DNA from 2 places in the Methylocystis sp. Se48 genome. Region 2 is predicted to be linked to the other one. Evidence: riboswitches for the same ligand, from Rfam matches in the RefSeq annotation. Region 2 holds a riboswitch; the other holds the start of a gene.
The links. Region 2 has a riboswitch for cobalamin ahead of ACV959_RS12995 (CbtB domain-containing protein). Riboswitches for the same ligand answer to the same signal wherever they lie in the genome.
Positions count from the first base shown of each region.

Region 1: linked by a shared signal. The riboswitch ahead of ACV959_RS11710 (TonB-dependent receptor) and the one ahead of ACV959_RS12995 (CbtB domain-containing protein) in region 2 are both predicted to bind cobalamin.

Region 1 covers NZ_CM149850.1:2,363,393-2,369,536, forward strand. Annotated here, with positions in the region: gene ACV959_RS11690 (protein adenylyltransferase SelO family protein) at 1-441, shown strand, start outside; gene ACV959_RS11695 (YdcH family protein) at 544-762, shown strand; gene ACV959_RS11700 (hypothetical protein) at 870-1,103, shown strand; gene ACV959_RS11705 (cation:proton antiporter) at 1,087-2,310, opposite strand; cobalamin riboswitch at 2,448-2,642, shown strand; gene ACV959_RS11710 (TonB-dependent receptor) at 2,752-5,139, shown strand; gene purE (5-(carboxyamino)imidazole ribonucleotide mutase) at 5,260-5,724, shown strand; gene ACV959_RS11720 (5-(carboxyamino)imidazole ribonucleotide synthase) at 5,728-6,144, shown strand, end outside.
Region 2 covers NZ_CM149850.1:2,641,427-2,647,570, reverse strand. Annotated here, with positions in the region: gene cobN (cobaltochelatase subunit CobN) at 1-379, opposite strand, end outside; gene cobW (cobalamin biosynthesis protein CobW) at 386-1,420, opposite strand; gene ACV959_RS13000 (CbtA family protein) at 1,417-2,085, opposite strand; gene ACV959_RS12995 (CbtB domain-containing protein) at 2,104-2,286, opposite strand; cobalamin riboswitch at 2,320-2,512, opposite strand; gene cobO (cob(I)yrinic acid a,c-diamide adenosyltransferase) at 2,551-3,168, shown strand; gene ACV959_RS12985 (sterol desaturase family protein) at 3,194-4,177, opposite strand; gene ACV959_RS12980 (DMT family transporter) at 4,306-5,271, opposite strand; gene ACV959_RS12975 (hypothetical protein) at 5,531-5,725, opposite strand.

The sequences.
Region 1 (6,144 bases), 280 kb from region 2:
CCCGGCCTGATCCAGCGGGAATACCGCGCCGCGCTCCTGCGCCGGCTGGCGCTCTCCTCCGCCGGCGAAGAGGCCGACGCCCGCCTCGCCAAAGCCTGGACGGATTTCCTGATCGCGACGCGGGCGCCTTTCGAACAAGCCTATTTCGACTGGCGCGGGGGATTGGCCAGCGCCGGGCGCGCCAAGGCCAGCCCTTCGGCGCGCTATTATGAAACGCCCGAATTCGTCGCCGTGCGGGAGGCGTTGGCGGAACATGAAACGACCGAGGCGGCCCGTCTCGATCACGCCTATTTCAAACGGCTCTCGCCCTGCGCCATGCTGATCGACGAGGTCGAGGCCATTTGGGCGCCCATCGCCGACAAGGACGACTGGTCCGCTCTGGAACGAAAGATCGCCGAGATCGCCCTGATGCGAGACGCCTATCGCCTCGCACCGGTCTGAGGCCCGGGACCGCGTTGCGGATTTCCGCTTGAACCCGTCTTGTGTGCGGCGCGATAATCGCAGAGATGATTCACGGCCCCTCGGGGCAGTCTGGTTGCGGCGATGAACGACAATCCCGGCGAGGCGGACCAAAGCGCGATACGCGCCGAGTTGGAGCGCCTGCGCCTCGAACACCATGACCTCGAAGCGGCGATCGACGCCCTGATCGCGGTCGGCGCGCCGGATCAACTCCAGATTCAGCGGCTCAAAAAGCGCAAACTCGTTCTGCGCGATCGCATCGTGCAGCTCGAGGACCAGCTCACGCCGGATATCATTGCCTAGAAGTTAATGAGGCACACGACTTGAAACCCTTTGGCCATAGGCGGCTCCATTGTCCGAATTCGGGACAGAAGCGAACCGCCTCCGGTCAACGAATGGGAAACCAAGTCATGCCTCGTCTCGGTCTTTCGATCAGCGAATCCTACGATCGCCGTCCCAAGGCCCCGAAGCCGGACCAGTACGGCCGCCGCGTCCGCACGGTGGAGGGCGTCCGCGTCGTCGACGCGCGGGAGCATCGGCCGATCTTCACGCCGCTCTATTTCAAGGTTACGGCGGCTCTCGTTCTACTTGCGACGGCGTCGATATCGCTTGCCATGTGGCGGCTCTTCAACTTCCCGCATTGACGTCTTTGGGCATGAAGCCGAGCGCGCGCAACAGTAGGGGCATTGTGAGCCCCTGCACAACGATGGAGAACGCCACCACGGCGAAGGTGGCGACCACGATGACGTCGCGCATGGGCAGCGTGTCGGGGAGCGACAGGGAGAGCGCGAGGCCGAGCGCCCCGCGCAATCCGCCCCACCACAACACGTGTTGCTCGCCAAAGCCGATGCGCCAGCGCGTCGGCAGGAAGAGCGCGCTCAGCGGGTAGACGGTAAGCGCGCGCGCGGCGAGGACGATCCCGATCACCGCGAAAAGCAGCGGCAAACCGTAATCCGCGAACGGCGTGGAAGCGACGTCGACGCCGATCATCATGAAGACCATGGAATTCGCGACAAAGGCCGCGAATTCCCAGAAGCCGTGGACGAACTCCCGGCCCTTGTAGCTGAGATAACTGCGATTCTCCTCGCTCAGCAGGCCGAGGTTGCCCATCATCAGGCCCGCCGTCACACAGGCCAGCACGCCCGAAAGGTGGAAATGCTCGGCGACAAGGAACGAGCCGAAGGCCGCGATGGTGGTGAGCGCGGCCTCGACCAGGTGCTCGGCCGTGCCCATGGCGATGACGATCGCTGTCGCGCCCACGAAGACGCCGACGGCGATACCGCCCAGCACGATACGCGCAAGCGTGGCGAGAATGTCGCCGGCCCCCTGCCCCGCTCCATGGCTCTCGGCCCAGGCCAGCGCCATCACGAACAGCACCGCCGCCGCGCCGTCGTTGAGCAGGCTTTCGCTCTCGACGAGGAGGCGTAGTCGCCCCTTGACGCCATTGTCCTTGAACATGGCGATGATCGCGACAGGGTCGATCGCCGCGATAAGCGCCCCGAAGACGAGCGCGGAGGCCGCCGGCCAGCCAAGCAGCGCGACGCAAGCCCAGGCCACAAAGGCCGCCGAAACGAGCGTTCCTAGCGCCGCCAAAGTGATCAGCGGAAGGGAATCGCGAACCAGCTCGCGCCAGGAAAGCGTCAAGGCTGCTTCAAACAGGAGCGGCGGAAGAATCAGATCGAAGATGAAGTCATGGGTCAGATGCGGTCCGAAGTCTGGACTTGTCGCCGTGATCACGGCGCCGACCAGGACGAGACCGACCGTGTAGGGCAGTTTCACGCGCCGGGCGGCGATGGCGACGATCATTGCGACGGCGAGAACGGCGACGGCTTTCGTGAGTTGTTCGTCCATGGGCCCGGCTCGGATGGCGTGAGGGGAAGCTTGGGCGGTGTTTAAAGCGACCGCCGGGCGAGGTCGATCAAAATCGGCGAAGCGCCAGAGAGACGGGAAATAACGCCGGCCGCCTCTTGACATGATCCGTGTCAAACCTGTTCACTGACGTCAACGGTTCCTTTCGGGGATCAAAAGGGAATGCGGTGCGGGCCTTCGGCCCAAGGCCGCGGCTGCCCCCGCAACTGTAAGCGGCGAGCGCGAGACCAATAAGAGCCACTGGGGCGACCCGGGAAGGCGGTCGAGCGCGACGACCCGCGAGCCAGGAGACCTGCCGTTGTTCGTGGTCACGCGCGAAAGCGCCGGGCGGGGTGCACCGGGGCGGCTCTCATCTGCGTCGCCCCGCCGCGGCGCGGGCGGCGGCCATTCGCAGTGACGGTCCACGTCTGCTGCGAGTCAGCCATGTTTCAACCGCGACGCCGTCTCGGCCTTCCATTTTTCGTCTCAACGATCGCTCTCTCCGCTTCCGCCGCCGCACAGCAGGCGCTTCCGACAATCGACGTCGGCGCGCGCCGTCCCGCCCGCGCGGCCGCGCACGGCCCGCAACCTGCGCAATCGCACGGAACGGGCGGCGCGTCGCCCCTCGTCGCAGCAGTGACGCGCCCGGCGCCTTCCGCTGCGCCGGCGCCACAGCCGTCGGGACCGAAGCCGCCGCCGATCACCTCGTCGAGCGAGAAGTTTTTCACGGGTCCCCAGGTCACGGCCTATCCCTATTCGCGTCCGAGCGAATCGCTTGAAATTGTGCCTGGACTTGTTGTCACGCAGCACTCGGGCGACGGCAAGGCGAACCAGTATTATCTGCGCGGCTTCAATCTCGACCACGGCACGGATCTCGCGATCTATCTCGACGGCATGCCGCTGAACATGCGCACCCACGGCCATGGGCAGGGGTATGCGGACACGAATTTTCTGATCCCGGAACTTCTGTCCTATGTGCTGGCCCGAAAGGGGCCGTATAGCGCGGAAGACGGCGATTTCTCCTCCGCCGGGTCGATCTACATGCAATATATCGACAAGGTCGACAAAGGCTATTTCGGCCTCACCGGCGGCAGTTTCGGCTATGGCCGCGCCTTCGCCATCCAGCCCTACAAGGATTTCGCGGGCGGTTCGGCCTATGGCGCGGCGGAGGCCAACTATTACAACGGCCCGTGGGAGCGGGGCGACAATCTGAGGAAGTTCAACAGCGTGCTGCGCTGGTCGCGCGGCACGGAGACCGACGGCGCGGCGGCGACCTTCATGGGTTACGTCAACAAGTGGTATTCGACCGACCAGATCCCGATGCGCGCCGTGACCTCGGGCCTCAAGTCTCTGTGGGGCACGCTCGACGCCACCGACGGCGGCGCGACGTCGCGCTTCTCGCTCTCCGGGCGCTGGAGCCAGACGGACGGCGATCATTCCACCCGCGTAGAAGGCTACGTCGTTCGCCAGACGCTGGAGCTTTACAACAACTTCACCTATTTCCTCGCGCATCCCGACCTTGGCGACCAGTTCCGTCAATTCGACAATCGCACCATCGTCGGCGTCAACGCCCAGCACGGGATCAAATGGACCGACATGTTCGGAGTTCCCGTCGAGACGCGGATCGGCCTGCAGGGCCGCTATGACGACATCCGCCTGGGTCTGCAGGAGAGCCTGCGGCGCACGCCCTATCAAACGATCGGCAATAATTACGTCGGCGAGGGCAGCATCGGAATCTGGACGGACGCCTCTGTTCATGTAACGCCCTGGCTCACGACGATCGGCGGCGTGCGCTTCGATTATTTCAACGCCAATGTGGCCAACGTCCAGTCGCTCTACGACGCGCCGAAGGTCTTCGACAGCAACGGTTTGCCGGCCTTCGTCTGGGCCGGGCCGTTCAACCAGGGCGTCAAGGGCGCCGCGCTTGTGAGCCCGAAGGCGTCGATCATCGTCGGCCCCTTCTACAAGACCGAGCTTTACTTCAACTACGGCGAGGGCTTCCATTCGACCGACGCGCGCGGCGCGGTGCAGCGCGTCGCGACGACGGAGCTCGGGGATGACGACGCCTTCGTTCCGGTTGCGCGCATTCCGCTGCTCGTGAAATCGCGCGGCGCGGAAATCGGCGCGCGCACGAAATTCATCGAGGGCCTCGATTCGAGCATCAGCTTCTTCTGGCTCAATCTCGAGTCGGAGAACCAGTATGTCGGCGACGCGGGCACGACGGAATTCGGCCGCCCGAGCCGCCGCTACGGCATCGAAATCGCCAACCATTACAAGCCGACGTCCTGGCTGATGTTCGACGGCGACGTGTCCCTTGTGCGCGCCCGCTTCCGCGGCGTCGACCAGCAGGCCTGGCTCGGCTATCTCGATCTGATCGCCCCCGAGGCGCTGCCCTATGGAACCTATCTCGGCAATGCGCCGGGCAATTATCTCTTCAACGCGCCGGCGATCGTCGCGATGGGCGGGCTGGAGATCGGCGAGTCGACGGGCTGGTTCGGCGGGCTGAAATACCGCTATTTCGGCCAGCGGCCGCTGACGCCCGACGGCTACCTCAAATCGCCCGCGACCGGCACGGTCAATGCGCGCCTGGGCTATCGCTGGGCGGACGGCTGGCGCTTCCAGATCGACGCCTTCAACATCTTCAACTCCCGCTCGGACCAGATCACCTACGGCTACGGCTCGCTCCTGCCGAGCGACCCGCTCTACCAGCAGTGCGTGGCCGGAATCGCCCCCGCTCCGGTCTGCGGCGTCGGCGTCATGGACCGCCATTTCAAACCCGTCGAGCCCCCGGCCCTGCGCGTCAGCATCGGAGGGCCGCTGACCGCGTTCTAGCGGCGCAATCCCATTGCGCGGCTTGCCACCCGCACGCCCTTCGTCTATGCGGCTTGGCTTCCCACGCTCGAGCCGATGGATTTTCAAGTGGCGAAGCAGAATGCGCCTGTCGCGGTCATCATGGGGTCGCAGTCCGACTGGGCGACCATGCGCCATGCGGTCGATACGCTCGCCGCGCTCGAGGTTGGCTGCGAGGCGCGGATCGTATCCGCGCATCGCACGCCCGATCGCCTCGTCGCCTTCGCCAAGGGTGCGGAAGCGGAAGGCTTCAAGGTCGTCATCGCGGGCGCTGGCGGCGCAGCGCATCTGCCCGGGATGACGGCCTCCATGACCAATCTCCCGGTGCTCGGCGTGCCGATCGAATCCGCCGCCCTCAAGGGCATGGATTCGCTCATGTCCATCGTGCAGATGCCCGGCGGCGTGCCCGTAGGGACGCTGGCCATCGGCAAGGCGGGCGCCATCAACGCGGCGATACTGGCGGCCTCGATCCTTGCGCTCGAAGACAGGGAGATCGGGGCGCGGCTCGCGGCGTTCCGCGCCCGGCAGACCGCAAGCGTGGCGGAAACGCCGCGAGATGAGGCGTAAAAAATGCTGAAACCCGGTTCGACCATCGGCATTCTCGGCGGGGGACAGCTTGCGCGCATGCTGGCGACGGCCGGCGCGCGGCTGGGCCTGAAGAGCCACGTTTTCTCACCCGTCCCCGACGATCCGGCCTTCGACGTCTGTTCGGCGCATACGCGGGCCGACTTCCTCGACGAGGCGGCGCTGGCCGCCTTCGCGGAGTCGGTGGACGTCGTAACGTATGAATTCGAGAATGTGCCAGCCCGCACGGCGGAGGTGCTCGGGGCGCATCGCCCGGTGCGGCCCAATCCCAAAGTCCTCGCGCTCACGCAAGATCGGCTGATCGAAAAGCAATTCGTCCAGAGCCTCGGCGTCGCCACCGCGCCCTTCGCGGAGGTCGGCGACGTGGACTCGCTGGCGCAGGCCGTGGCGCGGCTCGGGCGC
Region 2 (6,144 bases):
CCTGCGCAAGCCGCATGTCCTCGACCGTGTCGCCGGGCACGATGGCGAGCGCGATCTTGCGCGCGCGGGCGAGCGTTTCGAGCTGTTCGACGCCATAGGCCCAGTAATCCTTGCCGCCGAGCAGACGCACGACGATGAGCTTTGCGTGGCGCGCGACCGTGTCGAGATAGAGATCGACGGAGTAGGGGTGCTTCAACTGCGCGAGCGGCGCGCAGCGCAGGCCCGGAAGCGCGCCGGCCTCGCGCGCATGCAGTCGCGCGAGAAGGCGCAGCTCAGAGTCGGAAAAGGACAGAAAGACGATGTCGGCCGGCGTCTGGCCGAGGTCCGTCGCCGCGCCGGCGTCGTCGAGACTGTGGAGATCGCGCGGGAGGAGATGCATGGCGCGTCACGGCTGCGCCAGCGTGGCGGCGATCGCGGCGCGGTCCAGGCCTTTTTCGCCGATGACGACGAGGCGGCTCGCGCGCGCCTCGCCCGGTTTCCATGCGCGGTCGAAATGATGCTGGACGCGCGCGCCGACGCCCTGCACCAGAAGCCGCATCGGCTTGCCGGCGACCTCGACGAACCCCTTCACGCGCAGCACGTCATGCGCGCGGGCAACCTCGGCGATTTTCTCGACGAGCGCGGCCGGCTCGGCCACCGCGGGAATGGTCACGACGAAACTGTCGAAATCGTCGTGATCATGTTCGGGCTCGGCGTCGTGATGCGACGGACGGTTGTCGAGATCGTTCTCGGCCGCGGCGGCGAGGCCGAGCAGCACGAGCGGGTCGACGCGGCCCTCGCGCGCCCGCACGACCTTCGCGCTCGCGCGGGCGCCCTGCGACAGTTGCGCAGCGACGGCCGATTCTTCCTCCGGGTCGAGCAGATCCGTCTTGTTGAGAATGACGAGATCGGCGCAGGCGAGCTGGTCCTCGAAAACCTCCTCGAGCGGATTGTCGTGGTCGATCGTCTGGGTTTCGGCGCGCTCTCGCGCGATGGCGTCGAGATCGTCCGCGAAACGGCCCTCCGCGACCGCCTTGCCGTCGATGACGGCGATGACGCCGTCGACGGTGAGCCGCGAGCGAATTTCCGGCCAGTCGAAGGCCTTCACCAGCGGCTTCGGCAGCGCAAGGCCGGACGTCTCGATGATGATGTGATCGGGCCGTTTCTCATGCGCGAGCAACGCTTCGATCGCCGGCGCGAAATCGTCGGCGACGGTGCAGCAGAGGCAGCCATTCGCCAGTTCGACGATATTTTCCTCGGGGCAATTCTCCACGCCGCAGGCGCGCAGGATGTCGCCGTCCACGCCGACGTCGCCGAATTCATTGATCACCAGCGCGAGGCGGCGGTCGCGCGCATTCTCCAGCACGTGGCGGATCAGCGTGGTCTTGCCGGCGCCGAGGAAACCCGTGACGATGGTCGCAGGAATTTTCGCCGCGCTCATTTGGCCTCCGCGTCATGAGGGGACAGAAGCCGCCACGCGAGACCCGCGAGCGCGCCCGCGAGCGCCCAGCTTGCGGCCTGAACGGCGAGCGAGGCTGCGGCGAATCGCGCCGCGAGTTCGGCCGGGACCGTGCTTTCCGGCGCGGCGGGCGTCGGCCAGAAAAAATGCGGCGCGGCGATCAGCGCGACGCCGATGATTTTGGCGGGCGCCGCCTCCAGACGCAGCAGGGCGAAGAGGCCGGCGCCAGTCGCGGCGGCGGTCGCCAGCCACCAGATTTGGCGCCCGGCGAGATCGGTCTCCGCGGCGCCCGGCAGTTGCGGCGCGAGGCCGAGGCTCGTCGCGAGGCCTGTGGCGGCGAAGGCGCAGGCGCCCCACAGGGCGGCGCGGCGCGGGCCGATCGTCTCGCCGGAAAAGAGCATGGCCGCGAGCAGGATCAGCGCGTAGCCGGTGGCGACCGCGACGGTCGCGAGGCTCGTCGCCGCCGCGCGGCGGAAGCCTTCGAGGGCGGGCGCGGCCTGTTCGGCGGCGTCATGGGCGTGCTGGGCCGCCTCATAGACCTCGGCCGCGAGAATGAGGGGGGTCGTGGCAACGTGCTGCAGGCCCGCAACCGCGAGCCCCGCAACTACGCCGGCGAGGAGTCCGGCCGCCAAAAGACGCGCGATCACGGGTCGCGTGAAAGGCGGTCAGTGGCAGGGGAAGGAAAGCGCGTGGCGCGTATCGTGGGCCGCGTCGTGCACGCTCTCCGAGTTGGCGAAACCCGCGCCATAGACGAGGCCGAGGCCGAGAAAGAGAGCGACGAAAGCCGCCGTCAGCGTCTCGATCCTCGATGCCGAAACCGAGCAGCCGGCGGTAATGTTGGTCTTCATTGGGCGTCTCCCTGCCGCCCCACCGGCGGCGATCCATTTCGACAGGCGACGGCAGGTCTCCTGGCTCCCGGGCGCCTCATCCGCACCGCCTTCCCAGGCTTTCGCCCAGTGGCTGATGGCGCGGCCATTCCCGGTTACAGTTGCGGGGGCAGCCGCGGATTTGGGCGAGCCCGCACCGCGTTCCCTCTTCGCCTTCTTGCGAAGGACCGTCTTGTTCACTCATATGCGCGCGTCATCATTACGTCAAACGGCAAGGAAGACGTCTTGACATCAACGCAGGAAAACGACGAGGCGCGCCGCCATCGAGAGAAGATGGAAAAGCGCAAGGCCGTGCAGGACGCCGAGGTCGCGAGCAAGACCATCGCCCAGAAAGGCCTGCTGATGGTTCACACGGGGCCGGGGAAGGGCAAGTCCACGGCCGCCTTCGGCCTCGCCCTGCGGGCGCTCGGCCATGGCTGGAAGGTGGGCGTCGTGCAGTTCGGCAAGGGCGCCTGGCGCTCGGGCGAGCGCGACATGCTGGAAAAGCTCGGCGAGGTCTCCTGGCATACGCTCGGGGAGGGCTTCACCTGGGAGACGCAGGACCGCGGCCGGGACATGGCCGCCGCGCGCCGCGCCTGGGAAAAAGCCTGCGATTTGATGGACGACCCCGAAATCCGCCTGCTCGTGCTCGACGAACTGAACATCGCGCTGCGCTACGAACATCTGCCGCTCGATGAGGTTCTCGCGCGGCTCGCCGCGCGGCGGGAGGGTCTTCACATCCTCGTGACGGGCCGTAACGCCAAGCCTGAGCTGATTGCCGCCGCCGATCTCGTAACGGAGATGACGATGGTGAAACACCACTTCTCGGCGGGGGTGAAGGCGCAGGAAGGAATAGAATTTTGACCCCGAAAAGCGCGGGCGCGCGGCGTTACTTTGCCGATTGCGCGCCCGGCGCGGCGAGATCGGAGAAGGATTTCCCGAGAGAGACGATGGCCCGCCAGAGCGCCGCGCACGACTTGACGGCGGGCGCCGCCAGCATTCCGACGGCCGAATGCGGGTTCACGCCTTCCTCGTTCACGCCATAGGACAGGCGCGGATTTTTCTCCGACGGGATTTCGAGCGTCCCGAACATCCAGTCCCATACGGCGAGGACGCTCCCCAGATTGCGGTTGAAATGCCTCGGATCGTCCGAGTGATGGATCTGATGATGAGCGGGACTCAGGATGAGCCGCCCCCAGACGCCGCGGAAGGGGATCCAGAACTGCGAATGTTGCAGATGGCCGATGGTCCAGAGAAAAACGATGAAGATGATGTTTTTCCCCTCGACGGAGAAATATTCCGGGCTACGGCTGAACAGCCACTCGAGCGCGCCCGACGCGCCGCCGATGAATGTCGCGAGCATGTAGCCGAAAACGATGCTGTCGATCGGGTGGTTTCTGAAGTTCGTCAAAGGCGTCAGCACATCGGCCGTATGATGAAGCTTGTGCAGCTCCCACAGAAACGCAACCCGGTGTTTCAGGTAGTGGTCGATCCAGTATCCAATCTCATAGGCGAGAAATAACACGATCGTGCAGAATATCTTTATTTGAAGCGGGCTGAAATCGAACGGTCCCGGCGCGCCGAACAGCCTCGTGAGAGCGCCGTGGACGCCTGACGACACGGTATGGGTCGAAACGACGAGCGCGCCCACGATCGCCGGCATGAAGACGACGCTCAGCACGAAAAGCTTCACGTCGGCGATAAATGATTCCCGCCGCAGGAAATTCCTGGAGAATATCGCCCGCGCGACGGCGCGCACATTCGCGCGGCCGCGGCGCTTCCTGTGACGATAGGCCAAAGCGAAAAAGCCGACGCAGAATGACGTCGCCAGCGAATAGACGGAAAGGATCGAACCCGCCGAAAACAGTTCCACGGAAAGTCGTTTCGCGGAGAGGCGGGCGGCGCTGCTCAGGTCCATCGCTAGGCACGGGTCCGGAAAATGGAGTCGTCCAGCCGTGTCGAAGCGCGGCGAACGGCCCTCTGAGCGACTGCGGCCGAAGATTATTCGTTGGGCGGGACGTTGCCAAGACGCACGTCCGCAATGACGGAGCGGCGCGCGCGCGCGCGGCGGCGCGGCCCCCGCCGGCAGAAGCTGGCCATGGCGGGGCCGGCCTCGACCAGAACGACGCCGAGCAAAATGAGGGCGCAGCCGAGAATCGCCGGTCCGGTCAGACGTTCGGACAGGAGGACGGCGCCCGCGAGGGCGGCGACGACGCTCTCGAGCGACATGATCAGGGCGGCCTCGGCCGGGGGCGTGAATTTCTGCGCGATAATCTGGAGCGTAAAGGCGACGGCCCCCGAGCACAGGCCCGCATAGAGAATGGCGGGGAGGGCTTCGACCATGCCCTCGCGCGTGTTCGTCTCGAAAATCATCCCGCTGGCGAGGCCCAGGGCGGCGACGACGCCATATTGCGCGAAAGCCAGAAAAAAAGGCCGATCGGCGCGGCTCAGGAAGACCGGAACCAGGCTGATCGCGGCGGCCCATGCGACGTCGGCGACGATGATGAGGGCGTCGCCGGACGCCCAGCGCTGGAGTTGCCCCTGTTCGGTGAGGAGCCAGGCTCCGGCGATCGAGACGGCGCCGGCGACGAGAACGACAAATCTCGGCCTTGCGCCGGTAATGCCCCAGACGATGAACGGAACCATGATGACGTAAAGCGCTGTCAGGAACCCGCCGTTGGTCGCGGTCGTCGTGACGAGGCCGATCTGTTGCAGGCCGGCGCCGAGGAAGAGACAAAACCCGATGACGCCGGCAAGGCGCAAGTCCCGTCCGGCCAATCGAGGGCGATCTCGCCGGCGATGCTCACGGAAGGCGAGCGGCGCGAGGGCGATCCAGGAGAGCGCAAATCGCGCGCCGACGAAACTGACCGGCCCGATGCTGTCGTTGGCGCGTTTCTGGGCGATGAAGGCCGTTCCCCAGATCAGCGCAGCCAGCAAGAGCAGCAGATCGGCGCGCAACCGGGTCATCGCATCCTCGCCCGAAGGCCATTGGCCCGTCCGGCGTCTCGTGGTCTTCGAACTCTGGCCGGGCAGGGCGCGCGCCGCGCTGCGGCTGCCTCGCACACTGGCCAAGACCGTGAGCGACCCTTGAAAGACGGAAGCCGACGCCCGATCAAGTCGAGAGCGTCGGCTCCAAAATGATCTGCCCCGTTGCCGAGCGGATCGCCCTTTCCAAAAGACAAAGCCGGAAGTGGTGCCACCCCCGGCAAGTCTATTGGCAGGGGTATTACTGAATCATGCGCGCGGTCGCGCCGGTTCCGGCGGTGCCAAGAGCCTCGCGGTTGTTGCCCGTGCCGTTCGTGCCCTCAGGGGAGATCCAATCCGGAACCCACGTGAGCGCGACGACGACGAAGCCGACGAAGGCGGCGACCCAGATCAGCATTTTGCCGATATCGCCGGAGTTGTGAACGTTGACGGCCATCCGATTTCCCCCTGTTGTTCTTTTACCAGAATGCTTGCCGCATCGAGGTAACCCTAGCTCGATTCAAAACGGTTGGCAATCGGCCTGCCGAGGCAAATTTTAGTCATTCAAAAACGCATATTTTATATTTAAAAACAGTTACATAGCCTGCGACAACTCGTCGCGGTCGAAAAAAAATTTTGTGGCGCTGGCGCGAAAGATCGGCGTCCCGGTGGCCTGATCGACGTTTCCTATAGTGGTCCCTGGCGGGCATGCCGTCGCCGCGATCTTGGCTTTATGAGCGGGAGGTCCACGCGACATATTGCCCTGCGCGGGCGCATCGCCTATAAGCGCGCGCATCCCACAGGCGAAGGTTGCGCGGCGTCTGACTGAAAGACGTCGTTTCCGGTGGCCGGTTTCCGGCCTCTATCCCTGCTTTC